DNA from 4 places in the Streptomyces sp. CC0208 genome. Region 3 is predicted to be linked to each of the others. Evidence: riboswitches for the same ligand, from Rfam matches in the RefSeq annotation. Region 3 holds a riboswitch; each other region holds the start of a gene.

Region 1 (5,438 bases), 4.0 Mb from region 3:
CGAGCGGGACAGGATCCTGGACGCGCAGGGCGCCCTGGACCACGGCCTGGCGGACGCGATCGTCCCCAGCCGCAAGTCCTCGCCCACCGCACCGGGCGCGAGGTGAGCCCTCGATGGTGCCGGACCTTCCCCCGCTGCCCGCGCTCACGCACGCCGAGGGCGAGCTGATCGACCGTTATCTCGAGGTGGTCGACCTGCTGGGCCGGATCAACCCGGCCCGGCGCGAGGACACCTACGGCGGACTGCGCGCGGCCCAGGCGCTGGTGAGCAGGGCGGCCGAGCTGCGTGACGCGCTGGTGCTGATGCACGGCCGGGGCGAGCGAGAACTGCATGCCGCGACACTGGCGCGGGCCCTGCGGGTTCTGGACGGCGAACGGCGTACGGCCCGGGTCACCGTGCCACCCGAATCCGGCAACTGACGCACCGGCAGCCGTTCCGGACGCCCCATGGTCTGACGGGGCGTCCGGGACACGGTTGAAACGGACCAAAAGACGTACCGCCATTTGCAGGAGACGCGGCTCCTTTTTCGAGACCCCTGAGGTTGCACAACGCGCGTGGTTCAGGGAGGGAATGAGGAGTTTCTGTGCTGGTCGCACGGCCCGTGGACCCCTCGACGCCCCTTCGCTAGCTCAGGTGTCCACCCGAACGGGTGAGTGGTGAGTAACAACACAAACCCCCGGTTCCATTGGGTTTTTGGGACATCAGTACGCCAAGATCCCTGTCTGACGACAAGCCCCCGCCGCAGCGGCGGGGCGATCCGGGCGGACGCCGAGTCCTGCCGCCGCCCGGATGACCGGTCGACAGGAGTGGATCGGCAGGAGTGGAGGACCCAAGCAACGACGGGTCGCCGGAACGGTCACGCCATGGCCGGGTCGAGCAGCCCTTGGGGTGAAGCCGCGTCAGCGGCCGGGCAACTTTGTCAGCCCGAATCCGACAGGTCATCCTTCACAGGCGGCTGACGAAGGGTTGCGCATGACTGCGCTCAATCGTGTCCCGTCGCTGATGGTCCGGGCCGGTACGGCCTCGGCCTTCGCCATCGCCGCCGTGGGCGGCTCCGTCGTGGTCCCGGGCCTCGCGCCCGACGCCGCGGCCGCGACGCCTGCGACGAAGGCACTCAAGGTAGCGGCCTCCAAGAAGGGCTCGCCGTACAAGTACGGCGCCACCGGGCCCCGCCGCTTCGACTGCTCAGGGCTCACGCTGTACTCGTTCAAGAAGGCGGGCAAGAAGCTCCCGCGCACGGCGGCCCAGCAGTACAACAAGACCCGCCACATCGGCTCGGGCAGCCGCAAGGCCGGCGACCTGGTGTTCTTCCACTCGGGTTCGAACGTCTACCACGTCGGCATCTACGCCGGGAAGGGAAAGATCTGGCACGCCCCGAAGACCGGGGACGTGGTGAGGCTGCAGAAGATCTGGACGAAGAGCGTCTGGTACGGCCGGGTCAAGTGACGCCCCCGAGGGGACGGCGGCGACCTGACCTCCCGCCGTCCCCTCGGGTCCCCGCTGGAGAGCGCCGACCGCGCCTTCGGCGAGCTGCTCCAGCAACTGCGCGTCCCCCAGAGCGGGGCGCAGATCCTCTTCGCCTTTCTGCTGACGCCGGCCTTCACCCAGCGCTTCCCGCCCCTCGACACCTTCCAGCGCGTCACGTACGCCACCACACTGCTGTCCCGGCTCACCACGGCCGGCATGGGCGTTCCGGTGCTCGCGTTCACCGGCTCGGTTCTGCTCACAGAGGGACACAGGGCGGCGCAGGCGCAGTCGCACCCGGCCCCCGGGCCGATGCAACGCGAGGTGATCAGGCCGCGAGCGACGGTTCGGCCGGGAGCCTCACCCCGAGAGCCGTCACCGCGTCTGCGGTGACCCCGGGATGCATCGCGCTGCCGAACTGATGTCTGCTACGGCTCCTGCTGCCCCGCGGCGGTGACCGGCTCCGCAGGAACCGTCCACGGGAGTTCGATCGAGACGGTCTTGCCGCCTTCCCGGGTGGGCCTGACTCTCAGCCTGCCGCCGCTCTCGGCGGCGAGCCAGCGAACGATCACCATCCCCCGTCCGTTGTCCTGCTGGACCGCGGCCGGCAGTCGCTTGGGGAAGCGGGGGTGGCTGTCGGTGACCCCGATGCGCAGCTGTTCGTCACGGTCCAGCTCGATGTCCACCGTGAAGGTGGGGGACTGCCCGAAGGTGTGCTGTACGGCGTTGGTGGCGAGTTCGGAGACGATGAGCCGGACGGTCTCGGCGGCGTCCGTGGTCGGCGGCAGCCCCCACTCCGCCAGGGTGCTCAGGACGTAGGTGCGGGCCGCGGAGACCGAGGCGGGTTCGCTCGGCAGGGTGACGGATGCTTCCAGGTGGTCTGCCATGGCGACGTCGTCCCTTTCCCACGGGACCGGAGTCCGACACGGTGCGGATGGTTCGAGTACGGTCCCGGACTGGTGGTTCATCGCCAGAGTGCCATCACCAAGGCTGTGACGGGTGCCGATCCACCAAGATGTGCATATATCTGTCGCTCGAAGCGGTGAACTCTGCGACGCGAGACCGTATTTGGGCGGCTCGTAAGGAGTAAGGAGGAGCGCATGCAGCACGGCCCCGCGGTGCGCCGGCGGAAACTGGGCGCCGAACTGCGTGCGTTGCGCGCGGGTGCGGGGCTCACCAGCGGTGAGGCAGCCCGGCTCGTGGGCTGGCACCAGTCGAAGGTGAGCCGCATCGAGACCGGTGCCAGCGGGGTGAAACCGGCCGACGTGCGGTTACTTCTCGACGCCTACCGCGTCGGGGACGCGAATCTGCGGGAGCTGCTTCTGGTATTGGCGGGCTCCGACGAGAGCGGCGGCCGGCACCACTGGTGGCACGCGTACCGGGGTGTCCTGCCGCCGACGTACCGCGACTTCATCAGTCTGGAGTCCCAGGCGAGCGCGATGCGCACGCTGGAGACCTCGGTGGTGCCCGGGCTGCTCCAGACACCCGAGTACGCCCGCGCGGTGACCCGGGCCGCCGTGGACGGCCTCGACGACGAACGTCTCGACGCGCTGGTCGAGGTCCGGCTGGCCCGGCAGGACATCCTTCGGGCGCAGCCGCCCCTGGAGTTGAGCGCGGTCCTGGACGAGGCGGTGCTACGGCGAGAGGTCGGCGGGCCCGAGGTGATGGCCCGTCAGCGCAAGAGGCTCCTGGAGGCGGCCCGGCTGCCTCAAGTGCGGCTGCAGGTACTGCCGTTCACTGCCGGGGCACATGTGGGTATCACGGGGCCTTTCGTAATCTTCTCATTTTCGCGCACTTCTGATCTGGACGTGGTTGTTCTCGACCACTTGACGAGTAGCCTCTATCTCGAGCGGAAAGAAGACCTCCAGGCCTACACCGAGGCCTTCAACACCCTTCGGATCCACGCCCTTTCGCCCGAGGACTCGTTGGATTACCTCGCCGAGACGGGTGACGGCACGTAAGGAGGCACCATGTCCGCATTGCCTCGGAACGCAATCTCCAGTACCCGATTGCCCGAAGTGCGCTGGCTGCGCAGCAGCTACAGCACCGGGGCGAACAACTGCGTAGAGACAGCGAGGCCGTCGGCCGGGCCCTGTGCCGGGCTGCTCGCCGTACGCGACTCCAAGAACCCGGACGGACCCGCGCTGCTCTTCTCCCCCGAGAGCTGGGCGGGCTTCGTCCGCGCGTTCTGACCGTTTCCGTCCGTTCGGCGCACGGCCGTGTCACGCCGACTCATGGTCGTGTCCCGCCGATCACCTGTACGGCGCGCTCGATCTGCTCCTCGGAGAGATCCGCGCGGGCGGTCAGCCTGAGCCGTGAGATGCCGTCGGGCACGGACGGGGGCCGGAAACAGCCCACGAAGAGCCCGGCCGCACGGCAGTCGGCCGCCCACTGAACGGCCTCCTCCGGGGAGGGCGCGCGCACCGAGACCACCGCGGCGTCCGGACGTACCGCTTCCAGACCCGCGGCGGTCAGGCGTGCGTGCAGTCCGGTCGCCACCTCGCGCGCGCGTGCGGCCCGCTGGGGCTCACGGCCGAGCAGCCGCAGGGCCGCGAGGGCGGCTCCCGCCGAGGCGGGGGCCAGACCGGTGTCGAAGATGAACGTCCGTGCCGCGTTGACCAGGTGTTCGACGACCCGTGCGGGGCCGAGGACGGCGCCGCCCTGGCTGCCGAGCGACTTGGACAGCGTGACCGTGACGACCACGTCGTCGGCGCCCGCGAGTCCCGCGGCCTGCGGGGCGCCGCGGCCGCCGGCGCCGAGCACACCCAGGCCGTGGGCGTCGTCGACGACCAGGCCCGCGCCGTGCTCCCGGCACGCCTCGGCGAGACCGGCCAGGGGCGCCGCGTCGCCGTCGACCGAGAAGACCGTGTCGGACACGGCGACGGCGGGCCCCTCGTGGGTGCCGAGCGCCTTGCGCACCGCGTCCGGGTCGGCGTGCGCGACGACCTGGGTCGTACCGCGGGCCAGCCGGCAGCCGTCGATGAGGGAGGCGTGGTTGCCCGCGTCGGAGACGATCAGAGAGCCGTGCGGCGCGAGGGCGGTGACGGCGGCCAGGTTCGCCGCGTAGCCGGAGGAGAACACGAGCGCCGCCTCGAAGCCGCAGAACTCGGCCAGTTCGCGTTCGAGTTCGGTGTGCAGCTCGGTGGTGCCGGTGACGAGCCGGGACCCGGTCGCACCGCCGCCCCAGGTCCGCGCGGCCGCCGCGGCGCCCGCGACGACCTCGGGATGACGGGCCAGGCCCAGGTAGTCGTTGCTCGCGAGATCGAGCAGCGGCGAGTCGGCCGGACGCGGCCGCAGGGTCCGCACGAGCCCGGCCTCCCGGCGCGCCGCCGCCTGCTCGTCGATCCAGCCGAACGCCATGGGTCCTCCGGGGCTTTTGTAGACAACGGACAGACCCTAGCGTCAGCAAACGCTACCCACGGTGTGGCAATACCCACACGTCGAAGCGGGTGTGTTGTCCGATCCCTACCTTGGCCCCGAGCGGGTCCATAGGACAGGATCGGCTCTCATGGACCTGCTGAACACGCTGGTGGACAAGGGGCTTCGGCGCGAGCTGCCGACCCGCGAGGAGGCGCTGGCCGTGCTGGCCACCTCCGACGACGACCTGCTCGACGTGGTGGCCGCGGCCGGAAAGGTGCGCCGGCACTGGTTCGGACGGCGGGTGAAACTCAACTATCTCGTCAACCTGAAGTCCGGGCTGTGCCCCGAGGACTGCTCCTACTGCTCACAGCGGCTGGGCTCCTCGACGGGCATCCTCAAGTACACCTGGCTCAAGCCCGAGCAGGCCTCCCAGGCCGCGGCCGCCGGCCTCGCGGGCGGCGCCAAGCGGGTCTGCCTGGTGGCGTCCGGGCGCGGTCCGACCGACCGTGACGTGGACCGGGTCGCGGGCACCATCAAGGCGATCAAGGAGCAGAACGAGGGCGTCGAGGTGTGCGCCTGTCTCGGTCTGCTCTCCGACGGCCAGGCCGAGCGGC
Region 2 (5,438 bases), 1.0 Mb from region 3:
GGTGATAGCGGGGGTCACCGCCACCGGTTTCGCCTTCACCGAGAACATCCTCTACCTCGGCACCGCCTTCGGCACCGACCAGCTCAACGGCGACGGCGGCATCGCCTCCGTCACCGCCGCGACCTTCTTCGTGCGCGTGGTGATGTCACCGTTCGCGCATCCCCTGTTCACGGTCCTCACCGGCATCGGCTTCGGCATCTCCGCGCTGTCGGCGGAACGCCAGCACGTTCGGCGGGTTCTGGTCCCGCTGTCCGGGCTGTTGCTCGCCATGGGCATGCACGCGACGTGGAACGGCTCGTCGACCTTCGGGCAGTACGGGTTCTTCGCGGTGTACGCGATGTTCATGGTGCCGGCGTTCGCGCTGCTGACCTGGCTGGTCATCTGGACACGGCAGCGGGAGCTCAGGACCGTGCGCGAGGAGCTGCCTGCATACGCCGTCGCCGGGTGGCTGACGCCGACCGAGCCGTACGCGCTGGGCTCGATGCGGGCGCGGCGGGTGGCGAGGGACTACGCGCGGCGGCAGTTCGGCGGGCGGGCCGCGGCTCGGGCGGTCTCGCAGTACGAGGCGTACGCGACGTCCTTGGCGTTCCTACGACGTCGGGGCCGGCTCGGGCGGGCGAACGCGGACTTCGTCGTACGGGAGCGGGAGCTGCTGCACGAGCTGTGGCGGCGCCGCGAGGTGGCCCGCCCGGCGCTGGACCACGCGGCGCGGATGACAGCACCGCCGGTACCGGTGGCCGCACCGCCCTGGCCGGTGTACGGCGTGTACGGATACCCGGCCCACCCGGCTCACCCGGCTCACCCGGCCCAGCCGACGCACCCCATCCACCCGGTCCACCCGGTCCACCCGACGGTGCCGTACCCCGCCTACAACCCGTACCGCACGTAGACCGTGCGGCGGAGGGTCAGGCCGACGCCTCCGTCAGGCGGGCCAGCTCCTCCTCCGTCAGGGTCAGGTCCGCCACCCCGAGGAGCGCCGGCAGCTGTTCCACCGTGCGGGCGGAGGCGATCGGGGCCGCGACCGTGGGCTGGGCGGCGAGCCAGGCGAGGGCGACCGTGGCGACCGGGACCGTGTGGGCCTCGGCGATGTCGTCCAGGGCGGCGAGGACCTTCCGGCCGCGTTCGGTGTCCAGGTGCTTTCCGGCGCCCGCGGCCCGCGGACTGGCGACCGTCGCGCCCGGGCGGTACTTGCCGGTGAGGAACCCGGAGGCGAGGGCGTAGTACGGGACGGCTGACAGGCCCGCGCGGGCGGCCACCGACTCCAGCTCGCCCTCGTAGGTGTCGCGGGAGACCAGGTTGTAGTGGGGCTGGAGGGCGACATAGCGCGCCAGGCCCTCGCGGTCGGAGAAGGCGAGGGACTCCGAGAGCCGCGCGGCGGAGATGTTGGAGGCGCCGATCGCCCGCACCTTGCCCGCCTTCACCAGCTCGTCCAGCGCGCCGATGATCTCCTCGACCGGCACCTCGGTCTTGTCGAAGTGGGTGTAGTACAGGTCGATGCGGTCGGTGCCCAGGCGCTTCAGGGAGGCGTCGGCGGCGGCCTTGATGTTCGCCCCCGACAGGCCCGGGAACTGCGGGTGCTGGCTGACCTTCGTGGCGATGACGACGTCGTCGCGGTTGCCGCGGGCCGCCAGCCACTTGCCGATGACCGTCTCGGACTCGCCGCCGGAGTTTCCTTCGGCCCACGACGAGTACGAGTCGGCCGTGTCGACGAAGTTGCCGCCGGCCGCGGTGTACGCGTCGAGGACGGCGAAGGACGTGGCCTCGTCGGCGGTCCAGCCGAAGACGTTGCCGCCGAGGGTGAGCGGGAAGACCTCGAGGTCGGAGGAGCCGAGCTTGCGAAGAGAAGTCATGTCGTACGTCAACGCCCGTGCCGGGCGCCGGTCTTCCGCTACCGCCGCAAAGTCCTCGTAAACAAGCGGAATCAGTCGCTCCGGCGCACCGGCGGGAACCTCAGGGAGCGTCTCAGGGAGTGAGCCCCTTGCCGCGCAGCCACGACATCGGGTCGATCCCGTCGGCCGAGCCGCCCGGGTGGACCTCCAGGTGCAGGTGCGCGCCGGTCACGTTGCCGGTGGCGCCCACGCGGCCGATGACGTCACCGGTGCCGACCTTCTGGCCGACGCTGACGCTGATCGAGGACTGGTGGCAGAACCACAGCTCGGTGCCGTCGTCGAGGGTGAGGATCGTGCGGTAGCCGTAGGCGCCGGCCCAGCCGGCCTGGGTGATGGTGCCGCTGTGGATCGCCTTGATGAGCGTGCCCGTGGGGGCGGCGAAGTCGAGGCCCGTGTGGTAGCCGGAGGACCACAGCGAACCGGCCTGACCGAAGGTCCCCGTAATGGTGTACGACGAGGTCGGCAGCGTGTACTGCTTGGCGAGCTCGGCCAGGCGCGCGGCCTCGGCCTTCTTCGCGGCTGCCTCCTCCGCCTTCTTCTTCGCGGCGGTGGCCTTCTCCTGGGCCTCCTTCTCCGCCTTGGCGGCGGCCTCGTCGGCCTCCTTCTCGGCGGCGGCCGCGACGGCCTGGGCGGCCTTGGTGTCGAGCTGGCCCTGCTGCACCTCGGCCTGGGCCAGGATGCGCGAGCGCAGCGCCTCACCGGCGTCCGAGGTGCCCTTGGCGGTGTCGGCGGTGGTGGCGCCGACGCTGCTGAAGGCGCTCGTGTCGTCCGCGGCGGAGTCGGTGTCGTTCGAGATGAGCGAACTCACGGAGCCCAGGTCGGGCATGGAGATGGAGACCGGCGGCTTGCCGGTGTTGGCGCTGGCCATCCCGCCCGCGCTGACGGCGGCTATGACACCGACGCCCAGAACGGTGGAGCTACGGGCGAATCCTCCGCCACGCTGCTTGGCGACGCGATGCCGGCCTCGTACGGGGGCGAGGGAGTCCGCGGTCGGGTTCCACTCGCCGAGCGGGGCCTCGTCGTCGGCGCGGTAACCGCCGTACACGAGGGTGTCGCTGGGTACGTACGGCGCCTCGGGGGCAGGCGGGTTGGACGCCACGTGGGCGCGCTCCTTTCCTTCCTTCTCGCCTACCGGGTTAGCTGACGGGTTCGGAGCAGGAAGGTCTCCTACGCGCGTAAACCCGCCGTGCTGCCACGGCGGAGTACGAGCGATTCACCCCAAGTTGGTGGTTCCCCGGTTCCCTTGCGGAATTCGGCGCGTGAGCACGGAGCCGTCTCTTGTGACGGCTGGGACGACCGCGCTGCGTTATCGAACGTTAATAGACCCGGGTACCCGATTCCAAGCTGTTCCTCTTGATCATTAACGAAATCCCGGAGGACTTACGGCCCATGAACGGCGAAAAACGGGCGAGTTGACTCCACCTCAGGCGACACACAGGCATTGACGGTATGTCAGTTGTAATGCGGAGGGCGGTCAACCACTCACGCCGCGTCACGAAGGCCGCCGGGTGGCTTCCGGCTGGGGAAAACACTCAGGGCCGGAGTCCAGTGAACTGGACTCCGGCCCTGAGCCTTGAGCCTTGAGTAGCGGGGACAGGATTTGAACCTGCGACCTCTGGGTTATGAGCCCAGCGAGCTACCGAGCTGCTCCACCCCGCGTCGTTGTGTGACCAGCATACGTCATCCGCGAGGTGGTTCGCGCCAGGGTTGTCCCGGAGGAGTGAGCCCCGGCGGAGCTCAGTGACCGGCCTCGACCCTCGCCGTCACCGGAAGCGCCGCGCTCAGCCGACGCCGACTTCGCTCAACTCGCCCAGCGGCAGCGTGTGCTGGGTCTGCAGGACCTTCGCGCGCAGGTAGCGGACGTTGTGGGCGGTGGTGAAGACGCCGGTGGGGACCCGGTTGCCGACGTCGATGCCGAGGTCGCGCAACTGGCCCGCCTTGTCGGGGTTGTTGGAGAGCAGGTCGAGCTCGGCGATCCCGAGAGCCTGGAGCATCTGCGCGGCCGCCGTGTAGTCGCGGGCGTCCTCGGGCAGGCCCAGCGCGGCGTTCGCGGCATAGGTGTCGAGGCCCTGGTCCTGGAGGGCGTACGCGTCGAGCTTGTTGTAGAGGCCGATGCCGCGGCCCTCCTGGCGCAGGTAGAGCAGAACTCCGCCGCGCTCGGCTATGCGCTCGACCGCCTCGCGAAGCTGCGGGCCGCAGTCGCAGCGCGCGGAGCCGAAGACGTCACCGGTGAGGCACTCGGAGTGCAGCCGCACCAGCGGGACGGTGCCGGGCGCGGGGTCGCCGAGAACGAGGGCGAGGTGCTCCTGCCCGTCGACCAGGCCATGGAAGGTGACGAGCTCGGCGTCTACGCGGTAGCCGTCCCCGAAGCGCAGGGGGACGCGGACGCGGGAGCGCTGGGTGGCTGCGGGCAGGTCGGGCATGCGGGTACTCCGCTCCATGGACACGCCTGCTTCAGATTTGAAGCAGTTCTACTGATCGAGACCCTACCTCATGCTTTAAATTTGAAGCAACGGCTTTATGGCGCTCGTCACACGTGGTTGCTCAGGAACAGGGCGGGGTCGACCGCCGGCGCCACGGGAGCCCCTCGAAGGGCCCGTCCTCCCCCTGGAGTCCCGCGGTGACGCTGGTGAAGATCTCCTCCAGCTGCCCCACCTGCTCCGGGGTGAGCCGGTCGAAGAGCGCGGTGCGGACCGTCTCGACGTGCCCCGGCGCCGTCCGCTCCAGCACCGCCGTACCCTCGTCCGTGAGGACCGCGATGCTGCCGCGCTTGTCCGACTCGCAGCTCTCGCGCCGCACCAGCCCGTCCTTCTCCAGCCGGGCGACGGCGTACGTCAGCCGGGGCCGGGTGATCTTCAGCCTCTCGGCGAGCTCGGTCATCCGCAGCCGCCGCTCCGAGGTCTCGGAGAGGTTGGCGAGGATGGAGTAGTACAGGTGCGGCATGCCGGCCTCCTGCTGGAGCTGCCGGTCGATGGTGTCCTCCAGGAGGAGCGAGGCGGCGATGTAGGCGCGCCAGGCTCGCTGCTCGTCGGGGCTGAGCCAGCGGGTCGTCATGCTCCCAGTGTAGGTTTGCTTCAAACTTGAACCAAGTCGCCACTCCTGAAGCTCGCCGCCCCTGAAGCTCGCCGCCCCTGAAACTTCCGTACCCGTTTCCGAGAGGGACCGCCCCGATGCCCCACCCCTACGTCCTCCTCTCCGCCGCGGTCTCCCTCGACGGCTACCTCGACGACACCGGCCCCGACCGCCTCCTCCTGTCCGGCCCGGCCGACTTCGACCGTGTGGACGAGGTCCGCGCCTCGGTGGACGCGATCCTCGTGGGCGCCGGCACGATCCGGGCCGACAACCCCCGCCTGCTGGTGAACTCCGAGACGCGCCGCGCGGCCCGGGTCGCCGCCGGGAAACCGCCGTACCCCCTGAAGGTCACGGTCAGCGGCTCGGGCGAGCTGGACCCGGACGCGAACTTCTGGCACACCGGTGGCGACAAGCTGGTCTTCACGACGGACCAGGGCGCGCAGCGGGCCCGCGCGCTGGGCCTGGCGGCCGACGTGG
Region 3 (5,438 bases):
GCAGGTCTGGAACGGCATCGGCAACTACACCGACGTCCTGAACGACTCCGAGTTCGGCCACAGCGTGCTGCGGGCCTTCGGATACGGCCTCATCGTCATCCCGACCATGCTCGGCCTCGCCCTGCTGTTCGCGCTGATGCTGGACACGCCCAAGGCGCGCAGCGCGCCCTTCGCCCGGCTGATGATCTTCCTGCCGTACGCGGTGCCGGGCATCATCGCCGCGCTCATGTGGGGCTTCCTGTACCTGCCGGACGTCAGCCCCTTCTACTACCTGCTGGACAAGTTCGGCCTCCCGCAGCCCGACCTGTTCGACGGCGGCAACCTGTACCTCTCCTTCGCGAACATCGCGGTCTGGGGCGGCACCGGCTTCAACATGATCGTCATCTACACCGCCCTCAGGGCGATCCCGCCGGACATCTACGAGGCGGCCAGGCTCGACGGCGCGACCGACCTGGGCATCGCCCTGAAGATCAAGATCCCGATCGTGATGCCCTCCCTGGTGCTCACCTTCTTCTTCTCGGTGATCGCCACTCTCCAGGTCTTCACCGAGCCGATGGCCCTCAAGCCGCTCACCAACGGCCTGCCCAGCTCGTGGAGCCCCCTGATGGCCATCTACGACAAGGCCTTCCTCCAGTCCGACATCTACGGCGCCTCCGCCACCGCGGTCGTCCTGGCCCTGGCCACGTATCTCCTCTCCTTCACCCTGCTGCGCGTCTCCGACCGCCACACCCGGGAGGACCGGGCATGACCCCGCTCACCCTCACCGCCACGTCCAAGGGCGGCCGCCGCACCGCGTGGGTGCCCACGCTCGTGCTGATCCTCGGCGCGCTGTACTGCCTGATCCCCATCGCCTGGGTGGTCGTCGCGGCGACCAAGGACCGGTCGGAGCTCTTCTCCACCTTCACCTTCGCCCCGGGCAGCGGCTTCTTCCAGAACCTGAGCGACCTGACCGCCTACCGCGACGGCATCTTCTGGCGGTGGATGGCCAACTCGGCCTTCTACGCCGGTCTCGGCGCCCTGCTCTCCGCCGCGGTCTCCGCCGCCGGCGGCTATGCGCTCGGCCGCTACAGCTTCCGCGGCCGTGAGGCCATCTTCAAGATGATCCTGGCCGGGGTCCTGGTGCCGTCCATCGTGCTGGCCGTACCGCAGTACCTGCTGCTGTCGAAGCTCGGCATGGCCGACTCGTACTGGTCGATGCTGCTGCCGTCGATCCTGTCGCCGTACGGCGTCTACCTGGTCCGCATCTACGCGGCCGCGTCGGTGCCCGCCGAGCTCATGGAGGCGGCCCGGATGGACGGCGCGAGCGAGTGGAGGATCTTCTCGCGGATCGCCGTACCGATGATGATGCCCGGCCTGATCACGGTGTTCCTCTTCCAGTTCGTCGGCATCTGGAACAACTTCCTGCTGCCCTTCGTCATGCTGGCGGACGACGAGAAGTTCCCGATCACCCTCGGCCTGTACACGCTGCTCGCCCAGGGCGCCTCGCAGCCCGCGCTGTACACCCTGGTCATCACCGGGTGTCTGCTCGCGATCCTTCCGCTGATCGGGCTCTTCCTGGTGATCCAGCGGTTCTGGTCGCTGGACCTGATGAGCGGATCGGTCAAGGCCTGAGGCCCCGGGCTCCCCTTCACGAACGTCTCCGAACGAGGAACATGACCACCACCGCGAACGGACGCCGCAAGCCACCGACCATCCACGACGTGGCCCGGGAGGCGGGCGTCTCGCGGGGCACCGTCTCCCGCTTCCTGAACGGCGGCCACTACGTCTCGCCCGCCGCCCGGCGGGCGGTCGAGGCCGCCATCAGGAAGACCGGTTACGTGGTCAACCGGCATGCCCGCAGCCTCAGTACGGGCCGGTCGGACTCGGTGGCGTTCCTGCTGACCGAGCCGCAGGAGAAGTTCTTCGAGGACCCCAACTTCAACGTCCTGCTGCGGGGTTGCACCGAGCGGCTCGCCCAGCACGACATCCCGCTGCTGCTGATGCTGGCCGAGAGCGACGACGACCGGCGCCGGCTGACCCGGTACATCACCTCGGGCCACGTCGACGGGGTGCTGCTGCTCTCCAACCACAGCGGTGACCCGGTCGCGGCCGAACTGCACGACGCCGGGATCCCGTTGGTGGTCTGCGGCAAGCCGATAGGGCGGGGCACCAAGGTGAGTTACGTGGCCGCCGCCGACCGCGAGGGCGCGCAGGACATGGTCCGTCATCTCCTCGCCGGCGGCCGGCGCCGCGTCGGCATGGTCACCGGGCCGCTCGACATGCCGGGCGGCCCCGACCGGCTGGCCGGCTACCGGGACATGCTCGCCGAGGCGGGCCTGCCCTACGACCCCTCGCTCGTCGTCGAGGGCGACTTCCGGCGCAGCGGCGGCGAACGGGCGGCCCGCCGCCTGCTGGCCCAGGCCCCGGACATGGACGCGGTGTTCGTCGCCTCGGACCTCATGGCCCTGGGTGTGGTGGGCGTTCTTCAGCAGGCCGGGCGTTCGGTCCCCGATGACATCGCTGTCGGCGGCTTCGACGACTCCCCGGCGGCGACCGCCATCGCCCCCGCGCTCACCACCATGCGCCAGCCCTTCGACCGCATCAGCGCCGAGATGGTCCGCATGCTCCTCGCCCAGATCGCGGGCGAGGACACGGCAGGAGTGATCCTCCCGACGGAACTGGTGGTCCGGGACTCGGCGTAGCGCTCCGCGAGAGGCGCCGAGGGGGGGCGGCCCGGGCGCGGGGCCCGTCGGCGCGTCCGGCAGGCGTCGGCCGGAGCCGGGGGCCCCTCGGTCCGTGGGGCGGCCGGGGAGGACGCCGCCGAAGAGCACAAGCGGGCTCGCGGCCCTCACCAGGATCCGCTGGTACTGGTGAAAGTCGGCGACCGGCCGAGGGTTTCGGGCCGCTCCCGCCGGGGCCCGCCGGCCGTGTTCGTGCCGTGCCGCCGCACCCAGGAACCGGAACTGCCGTCAACGCATGTGAAAGCAGCAGCCGTCCGGTTCGCGTCGAGTCGCAGGGGCCAACCATCCGTATTCTCTGATCATGGCCGCCTCTTCCGCATATTCACTGATCGCCACTGACCTGGACGGAACGCTGCTGCGGACCGACGACACCCTCTCCGACCGGTCGTTGGCCGCGCTCGCACGGGTGGCCGCGGGCGGGGCCCGGCATCTCGTCGTGACGGGCCGGCCGGCGCCCAGAGTGCGGCCGCTGCTCGACGACCTCGGCAGTACGGGGCTCGCGGTGTGCGGACAGGGCGCGCAGGTGTACGACGCCGGCGCGGACCGTCTGCTCTGGTCGGTGACCCTGGACCGGGAGCTGGCCGAGACCGCGCTGGGCAAGATCGAGGCCGAGGTCGGGCAGGTGTACGCGGCCGTGGACCAGGACGGTGTCGAGGGACTCACCCTCATCGAACCGGGCTATCTGATGCCCCATCCGACCCTGCCCGCGGTACGGGTCGGCCGGCGCGACGACCTGTGGTGCGAGCCGATCAGCAAGGTGCTGCTGCGCCACCCCTACCTGTCCGACGACGAGTTGGCGGTCACGGCCCGCTCGGTGGTGGGTTCGCTGGCGACGGTCACCATGTCGGGCCCCGGGACCGTCGAACTCCAGCCATGCGGCATCACCAAGGCGACCGGCCTCGCGCTGGCCGCCGAACACCTGGGACTGGGGCCCGAGGTGACGATCGCCTTCGGGGACATGCCCAACGACATCCCGATGTTCGACTGGGCGGCCCGCGGGGTGGCGATGGCCAACGCCCACCCCGAACTCAAGGCCGTGGCCGACGAGGTCACCCTGTCGAACGAGGACGACGGCATCGCCGTCGTCCTCGAAAGGCTCTTCCCGCGGGCGTAGTTCCTAGTACGCGCCGAACACGTTGTCGATGGACCCGTACCGCTGGGCCGCGTAGTTGCAGGCCGCGGTGATGTTGGCGACCGGGTCGTACGGGTCCCACGAGGTGTTGGCCACGTGGTACGCGTTGAAGGTCGGGTCGATCACCTGGAGCAGGCCCTTGGAGGGCGTGCCGGCCGCGGCGTTGGAGTCCCAGAGGTTGATGGCGTAGGGGTTGCCGGAGGACTCGCGTATGACGTTGCGGTAGATCCCGTCGTAGGAGCCGGGAATCCCGTGCTCCGCCATGACGGCGAGGGAGGCCCGGATCCAGCCGTCGAGGGTGTTGGAGTAGCCGAGCGTGGTGGCGGTCTGCACGGTCGGGGTGGCCGCGGACGCGCTGCTCGCGCCGATGAGCGGCAGCGCGAGGACGGCGACTCCGGTGCCGGCGACGGCGAGTTTGCGGGCGAGACGGCTGGTGCGGGTACGGCGGTGCTGAGCGGCAGCAGACATGGCGAAGTTCCTCTCCGTCGCCTGCGAGGTGAGCTGTCGGGTTCGGGCGGGAGCTGCCCGGCCACGCCTGCGAAAGGCGCGACTTCACCCCAAGCCGTGCCGGTATGTCCGAAGACGTCCGGTCCGGCGACTTACCTGGTTCCCCCGCTCCTGCCGTGGTGCTAGGTGGGTGTTGTCGGGTGGTGGCAGGATTCGGCGTCCGCCCGACAGGCCGGGAACGTATGCGAGAGCACATGTCCGGAACAAGTGGCGAATTCACATGCGGTGCCTATTGACCTTGGAAAGAGGCATTTGAGGCGCTTGATCCTTTGCGTTCGCCAACCTCAACTCGCGCAAAGGAAAAGGCGGATCGACGGATTCCGCATCCATGCCGGTCCACCCCCGCGAGTGGGCCACATCACAGCCGAGCGCAAGAGGGGTAAAACGGTCAGGAAAGCCCAACTCGTCTTCAACCGGCCGTGCGTGGGATCCGCTTCTCCCACGTCCGGTGGAAGACCACCTCATCGCCGGCGGTGCACACGACCTCGTCGGAGGTGTGGAAGTCCGTCCTGTCGCAGGTGATCTCCGCGCGGGTGCGGACGGTGGTGTCCCAGGCGAGCTCGGGGCGGTGCAGCCGGATCGTCCAGTCCGAGCGGGTGCGGGCGGACAGGGGGTCCTGCTCGTCGATCGTGTACGTCTCCAGCGCGTCCTCGGTGATCTCCAGGCCGTCGGGGTACACGCGCGTGCCGCCGTACCGGGGGTCGACCTCCAGACGCCACTCGCCCTTGGCCACGTCACGGACGACCAGGCGCTCGGGGCGGGGTTCGTCCAAAGTCGCGGGGCTCCATCCGTCAGCGGCTACGCCGCGGGTGACGTCGAGCGGCCCGGACTGCTCCGGCTCCTCGAAGGCGATGTCCGAGGCCGCTTCCCGCGCGCGTACCGGCAGTTCGAGGAAGCTGCCCGCCGGCTCCAGGGTGAATCCGGCCTGCGACCCCGGCTGCGGCCAGATCCACGGCCAGTACGCCGAGGAGACGGCGAGCCGGATGCGGTGACCGGGCGGGAAGGCGTGCCCGATGCCGTTCAGCTCGAAGGCCACCTCCTGCGTCGCCCCGGGCTCCCAGGGCACCGTCCGGTCCTGT
Region 4 (5,438 bases), 200 kb from region 3:
CGAGCACCAGGGCGATGCGCGACAGCGTCTCGTGGCCGGTCAGATGGAGCCCCACCGACACGATGCCGGTCGCCATCACCGCGGCCCCGGCTTCGGGCGGGCGCCGCGTCCACCAGGCGCGCAGGGGGGAGTGGGGGGAGGTACCGGGCATGGGTCGATGCTAGGAAGCTCCCCGCGCCGTGCGAGCGGGGCGCGCACGCGCGTGCGGGGAAATGCACGCGAGTGCGGGCTCCGCGGGACGGCGCCTCAGGCCGGGCGGACCACGCTGTGGATCCCCGACTCGCCGTCGTAGTAGATCGACTCCTCGCGGACGTACGCGCCCGGCTTGGGGGCGTGGATCATCATGCCGTTGCCGATGTAGAGGCCCACGTGGCTGATGTCGTCGTAGAAGAAGACCAGGTCACCGGGCTGTGCGTCGGCCAGGGCGACCGTGGTGCCGGCGTTGACCTGGTCGTAGGTGACACGGGGGAGGTCGACCCCGGCGGCCTTCCAGGCGGCCTGGGTGAGCCCTGAGCAGTCGTAGGAGCCGGGGCCGGTGGCGCCCCAGACGTACGGCTTGCCGACCTGCGCGCGGGCGAACGCGAGGGCCTTGGCTGCTTTGGTGGCGTACGAGGAGTCGGGCGCCGTCGGCGTGCTCTCCTGCGGGGCGGTGGCCTCCTGCGCGGCTCCTTGTGCGGCCTTCTCCGCTGCCGCCTGCTGCTGCGCCAGCTGCGCCGCCTTGCGGTCCGCCTCCTGCTGCTTGCGCCGCTCGATCGCCGCGAGCCGTGCCTTCTCCTGGGCGGTCAGCTCCGACAGCAGCTCGCGCGCGTCGGCGAGCTTCTTCTGGACGGTCGCCTTGGCGGTCTTCAGGTCGCTCTGCGTCTCGGTGAGCGCCTGAAGGCTCTGGGAGGCCTCCTCGCGCTTCTTCATCGTCGCGGACTGCTCGGAGACGTAGTCGTCGACGGCGCCCTTCTGGCGGCTCGTCAAGCGGCCCATCAGCTGGGTCTGGTCGAAGTAGTCCTGCGGGGTGTCGGCGAGCAGGAAGGTCGCCGTGCCGGGCGCGGCGGCGCCGGTGCGGTACTGGGCCGCGGCGAAGGAACCGAGTTCCTCCCGTGCCTCGTTGAGCGTCTGGGTGCGCCTGGCGACGTCCTCGAGGAGCGTGTCCACCTGCTTGCGCTGCTTGGTGGTCCTCTCCTTGGCGGCGTTGTAGGTGTCGGTCGCCGACTCGGCCTGGCGGTAGAGGTCGTCGACCTTCTTCTCGACCTCTTCGAGACTCGGCTTGTCATCGGCCGGCGCGGCGTTCGCCGACTGGGACAGCAGGGCCACGGAGGTGAGGGCGGCCGTCGCGAGGGCCGGGGTCCGTATGCCTGCTGCGCGCGTACCGACGGGACGCGACTTGCGGTGCGACGCCAAGGGAGGCGACTCCTTCCCGTACTCCGCCTACCGGGTTAGCTGTCGGGTTCGGGCGAGGTGCTTCGGAAGGTTTGCCCTACGGCGCTCCCGTGCGCGGGAGTCGGCCGATTCACCCCGGGTTCGGTGGGTCCCCGGCTCCGGGCGCGCGGCGGCGCTGCGGACTCGGCGGAGGCCGTGCGGCCCGGCGGGGTTCGCCGGTGGGGGTCGTACGGCCTGTCCGGAACGGTAGCCAACTGGTGTGGCCCGTGTGAAGGTTGATGTGCGATATGCCCGATACATTTTCGTGACCTTCGTCCCGGGCGTCGCCCCGCGTGACCAACCCGGGGCGATCTGCGCTGATTCGGGCCTGTTTCCTCCGGGGGCGAGGGTGAGGCGGAGCGGGACGGCCGTGCCGTTGGAGGCAGGCCGGCGCCCGCCTGATCCGCCGCCGCGGTGTTCGGGCCCGACGCGAGCCGGGGTGACCAAGGTCTCGCGCGACGAGCGCAGGCACCTGCGGGTGCCGTTCCCGGCGGGCGTCGCCGTCGGTGTCCCTGCGGTGGCCGTGCGGTGGCCGTGCGGCGGCCGTGCGGCGGCCGTACCCGCGTCTCGGTCCGGTCGGTCGCGGACAGCGGTCGGGGGCGCCGGAGGGCAGGTCCGGAAGATCATCGGCTGCTGATACCGGTGGATGTTCTCAGGGCGGCGGCGGTCTGTCAGTGGGGCACCCTAGACTCGGAGAGCGATGAGCAGCCTCTTTGACGACAGCTTCCTGGCGGACCTCCAGGCCCCTCGGGCCCACGGGGAAGAACCGCCGCCGCCCGAGGACGAGCACGTACCGGAGCAGGTTCCGGACGACCTGTTCGGCGGCAAGTTCGACGTGCCCCCGGAGCGGGACTCCTACTACCGCGACGGTGCCCCGCGCCCGGTGGTGGACCCGGCCGCCCTCCTGGAGGGGCTGAACGAGAACCAGCGCGCGGCCGTCGTGCACTCCGGCACCCCGCTGCTCATCGTGGCCGGTGCCGGCTCCGGCAAGACCCGGGTGCTCACCCACCGCATCGCCCACCTCCTCGGCGAGCGCAATGTCCACCCGGGCCAGATCCTCGCGATCACCTTCACCAACAAGGCCGCGGGCGAGATGAAGGAGCGCGTCGAGCAGCTCGTCGGCCCGCGCGCGAACGCGATGTGGGTGATGACCTTCCACAGCGCGTGTGTGCGGATCCTCAGGCGGGAGTCGAAGAAGCTCGGGTTCACCTCCTCCTTCTCGATCTACGACGCCGCCGACTCCAAGCGCCTCATGGCCCTGGTCTGCCGCGACCTGGACCTCGACCCCAAGCGGTACCCGCCGAAGTCCTTCAGCGCCAAGATCAGCAACCTGAAGAACGAGCTGATCGACGAGGAGGACTTCGCCGCCCAGGCCACGGACGGCTTCGAGAAGACCCTCGCCCAGGCCTACGCCATGTACCAGTCGCGCCTGCGCGAGGCGAACGCCCTCGACTTCGACGACCTGATCATGACGACGGTCAACCTGCTCCGGGCGTTCCCCGATGTCTCCGAGCACTACCGCCGCCGCTTCAGGCATGTCCTGGTCGACGAGTACCAGGACACCAACCACGCGCAGTACGCCCTGGTCAGGGAGCTGGTCGGGACCTCCGAGCACCCTGTGGACGTACCGCCGAGCGAGCACGACCTGCCGCCCGCCGAGCTCTGTGTCGTGGGTGACGCCGACCAGTCGATCTACGCCTTCCGCGGCGCGACCATCCGCAACATCCTCCAGTTCGAGGAGGACTACCCCAACGCGACGACGATCCTCCTGGAGCAGAACTACCGCTCCACCCAGACGATCCTCACCGCCGCCAACGCCGTCATCGAGCGCAACGAGTCCCGCCGCCCCAAGAACCTGTGGACCAACGCGGGCGCGGGCGCGCGCATCACCGGCTATGTCGCCGACACCGAGCACGACGAGGCGCAGTTCGTCGCCGACGAAATTGACCGCCTCACGGACGCGGGCGATGCGAAGGCCGGCGATGTCGCCGTCTTCTACCGCACCAACGCCCAGTCCCGTGTCTTCGAAGAGGTCTTCATCCGCGTCGGCCTGCCCTACAAGGTCGTCGGCGGCGTCCGCTTCTACGAGCGCAAGGAGGTCCGGGACGTCCTGGCCTACCTGCGCGTCCTCGCCAACCCGGAGGACTCCGTGCCGCTGCGCCGGATCCTCAACGTCCCCAAGCGCGGTATCGGCGACCGTGCCGAGGCGATGATCGACGCCCTGTCCCAGCGCGAGAAGATCAGCTTCCCGCAGGCGCTCAAGCGCGTCGACGAGGCGTACGGCATGGCCGCGCGCTCCACCAACGCCGTGAAGCGGTTCAACGTCCTGATGGAGGAGCTCCGTACGATCGTGGAGTCCGGCGCGGGCCCGGCGACCGTCCTGGAAGCCGTCCTCGAACGCACCGGCTATCTCGCCGAGTTGCAGGCCTCCACCGACCCGCAGGACGAGACCCGCATCGAGAACCTCCAGGAACTCGCCGCCGTGGCCCTGGAGTTCGAGCAGGAGTCCGGCGAGGGTGAGGAGACCGGCTCGCTCTCCGACTTCCTGGAGCGGGTCGCGCTTGTGGCCGACTCCGACCAGATCCCCGACGAGGACGAGGACGGCTCCGGAGTCATCACCCTGATGACCCTGCACACCGCCAAGGGCCTGGAGTTCCCGGTCGTCTTCCTCACCGGCATGGAGGACGGCGTCTTCCCGCACATGCGCGCCCTCGGCCAGACCAAGGAGCTGGAGGAGGAGCGGCGCCTGGCGTACGTCGGCATCACGCGCGCGCGTGAGCGGCTGTATCTGACCCGGTCCTCCCTGCGCAGCGCGTGGGGGCAGCCGTCGTACAACCCGCCCTCCCGCTTCCTGGAGGAGATCCCGGCGCAGCACGTCGACTGGAAGCGCACGGGGGCGGTCGCCGCTCCGGCGGGGCCGGTCTCGGGGGTCGCCGCGTCACTGTCGTCGTCCCGGTCCCGCTCCTCGGCGTCGGGCGCGTCCGGCTTCGCGACGCGCAGGAGCGCGGAGAAGCCGGTGGTGTCCCTGGCCGTCGGCGACCGGGTCACCCACGACCAGTTCGGTCTGGGCACGGTGGTCGGGGTGAAGGGCACGGGCGCGAACGCCGAGGCGACGATCGACTTCGGGGAAGCGAAGCCGAAGCGACTGCTGCTGCGGTACGCGCCGGTGGAGAAGCTGTAGCTCCAGCTCCGGACGGGGGGCTGGGCCCGAGAGGTTACGTCGGGTCCAGCCCGTGGCTGCGCAGCCACGGCAGCGGGTCTATGGCCGAACCGCCCGCCGGGTGCACCTCGAGGTGCAGGTGGGGGCCGGTCGAGTTGCCGGAGTTGCCGGAGTAGGCGATCGGGTCGCCGGCCTTGACCGTGGTACCCGAGGCGACGCGGTAGCTGGAGAGGTGGCAGTACCACGTCTCCGTGCCGTCCTTCGCCGTCACGACCATCATGTTGCCGTACGCGCTGTTCCACTGCGTCCGGACGGTGCCGTCGGTCACGGCCATCACCGTCGTGCCGTACGACACCGGGAAGTCGATGCCGGTGTGGACTGACATCCAGTTGACGCCGGACTGGCCGAAGTAGGCGCTGAGTCCCCGCTGGGCGACCGGAAGCGCGAACTTCGGCCGCAGCCGCTCCTTGCGGGCCGCCTCCTCCGCCGCCTTCCTCTTCTCGGCCACCTGCTGGGCCTTGAGGTCGATGCGTTCCTGCGTACGGCTGGCCCGGTCGGCGAAGTCGTCGGCACCGGCCGCGAGGCTCTCGAGCTGGGTGTCCAGCTTGCTGTTCGCGACAGCCGGCTGGACGGAGGTGTCCGCGAGGGTCGTCGCGGTGTCCTGGTCGTCGCCGGTCAGCGTGCCGACCGAGGCGGCGGCGATCCCGGCGACACCCATGACACACGCCGACGGGACGGCGATCGTCAGCAGCGCGGAGCGCTTGACGGGCATACGGCGGCGGGAGCGGTTGGCGTTGCGCGCGGCGACACGGGAGCCCGGGGCGGGGGCCACGGTCGGAGCGGCCTCTTCCTGGTCGTCCAGGAGCGG

Evidence for each region. A riboswitch is a leader RNA that binds a small molecule or an ion and turns the genes downstream of it on or off. The one in region 3 is predicted to bind cyclic di-AMP.
Region 1: it holds a riboswitch for cyclic di-AMP, as region 3 does, so the genes downstream of both, D1369_RS35305 (NlpC/P60 family protein) here and D1369_RS16630 (transglycosylase SLT domain-containing protein) in region 3, are expected to answer to the same signal.
Region 2: it holds a riboswitch for cyclic di-AMP, as region 3 does, so the genes downstream of both, D1369_RS21645 (M23 family metallopeptidase) here and D1369_RS16630 (transglycosylase SLT domain-containing protein) in region 3, are expected to answer to the same signal.
Region 4: it holds a riboswitch for cyclic di-AMP, as region 3 does, so the genes downstream of both, D1369_RS15635 (C40 family peptidase) here and D1369_RS16630 (transglycosylase SLT domain-containing protein) in region 3, are expected to answer to the same signal.

Annotation. Positions count from the first base shown of each region.
Region 1 covers NZ_CP031969.1:7,665,371-7,670,808, reverse strand. The annotation lists gene D1369_RS44180 (ATP-dependent Clp protease proteolytic subunit) at 1-106, shown strand, start outside; gene D1369_RS35310 (hypothetical protein) at 114-419, shown strand; cyclic di-AMP (ydaO/yuaA leader) riboswitch at 757-969, shown strand; gene D1369_RS35305 (NlpC/P60 family protein) at 973-1,446, shown strand; gene D1369_RS44175 (DUF6328 family protein) at 1,471-1,857, shown strand; gene D1369_RS35295 (ATP-binding protein) at 1,893-2,351, opposite strand; gene D1369_RS35290 (helix-turn-helix transcriptional regulator) at 2,565-3,425, shown strand; gene D1369_RS35285 (DUF397 domain-containing protein) at 3,435-3,656, shown strand; gene D1369_RS35280 (8-amino-7-oxononanoate synthase) at 3,697-4,824, opposite strand; gene bioB (biotin synthase BioB) at 4,973-5,438, shown strand, end outside.
Region 2 covers NZ_CP031969.1:4,712,788-4,718,225, reverse strand. The annotation lists gene D1369_RS21655 (PrsW family intramembrane metalloprotease) at 1-889, shown strand, start outside; gene D1369_RS21650 (aldo/keto reductase) at 906-1,850, opposite strand; gene D1369_RS21645 (M23 family metallopeptidase) at 1,963-2,988, opposite strand; cyclic di-AMP (ydaO/yuaA leader) riboswitch at 3,000-3,157, opposite strand; tRNA gene D1369_RS21640 (tRNA-Met) at 3,475-3,548, opposite strand; gene ribA (GTP cyclohydrolase II) at 3,671-4,312, opposite strand; gene D1369_RS21630 (MarR family transcriptional regulator) at 4,434-4,943, opposite strand; gene D1369_RS21625 (dihydrofolate reductase family protein) at 5,060-5,438, shown strand, end outside.
Region 3 covers NZ_CP031969.1:3,671,300-3,676,737, reverse strand. The annotation lists gene D1369_RS16650 (sugar ABC transporter permease) at 1-748, shown strand, start outside; gene D1369_RS16645 (carbohydrate ABC transporter permease) at 745-1,611, shown strand; gene D1369_RS16640 (LacI family DNA-binding transcriptional regulator) at 1,653-2,681, shown strand; gene D1369_RS16635 (Cof-type HAD-IIB family hydrolase) at 3,022-3,834, shown strand; gene D1369_RS16630 (transglycosylase SLT domain-containing protein) at 3,838-4,320, opposite strand; cyclic di-AMP (ydaO/yuaA leader) riboswitch at 4,326-4,528, opposite strand; gene D1369_RS16625 (CocE/NonD family hydrolase) at 4,769-5,438, opposite strand, start outside.
Region 4 covers NZ_CP031969.1:3,470,104-3,475,541, reverse strand. The annotation lists gene D1369_RS15640 (tellurite resistance/C4-dicarboxylate transporter family protein) at 1-151, opposite strand, end outside; gene D1369_RS15635 (C40 family peptidase) at 247-1,392, opposite strand; cyclic di-AMP (ydaO/yuaA leader) riboswitch at 1,401-1,570, opposite strand; gene pcrA (DNA helicase PcrA) at 2,111-4,591, shown strand; gene D1369_RS15625 (M23 family metallopeptidase) at 4,626-5,438, opposite strand, start outside.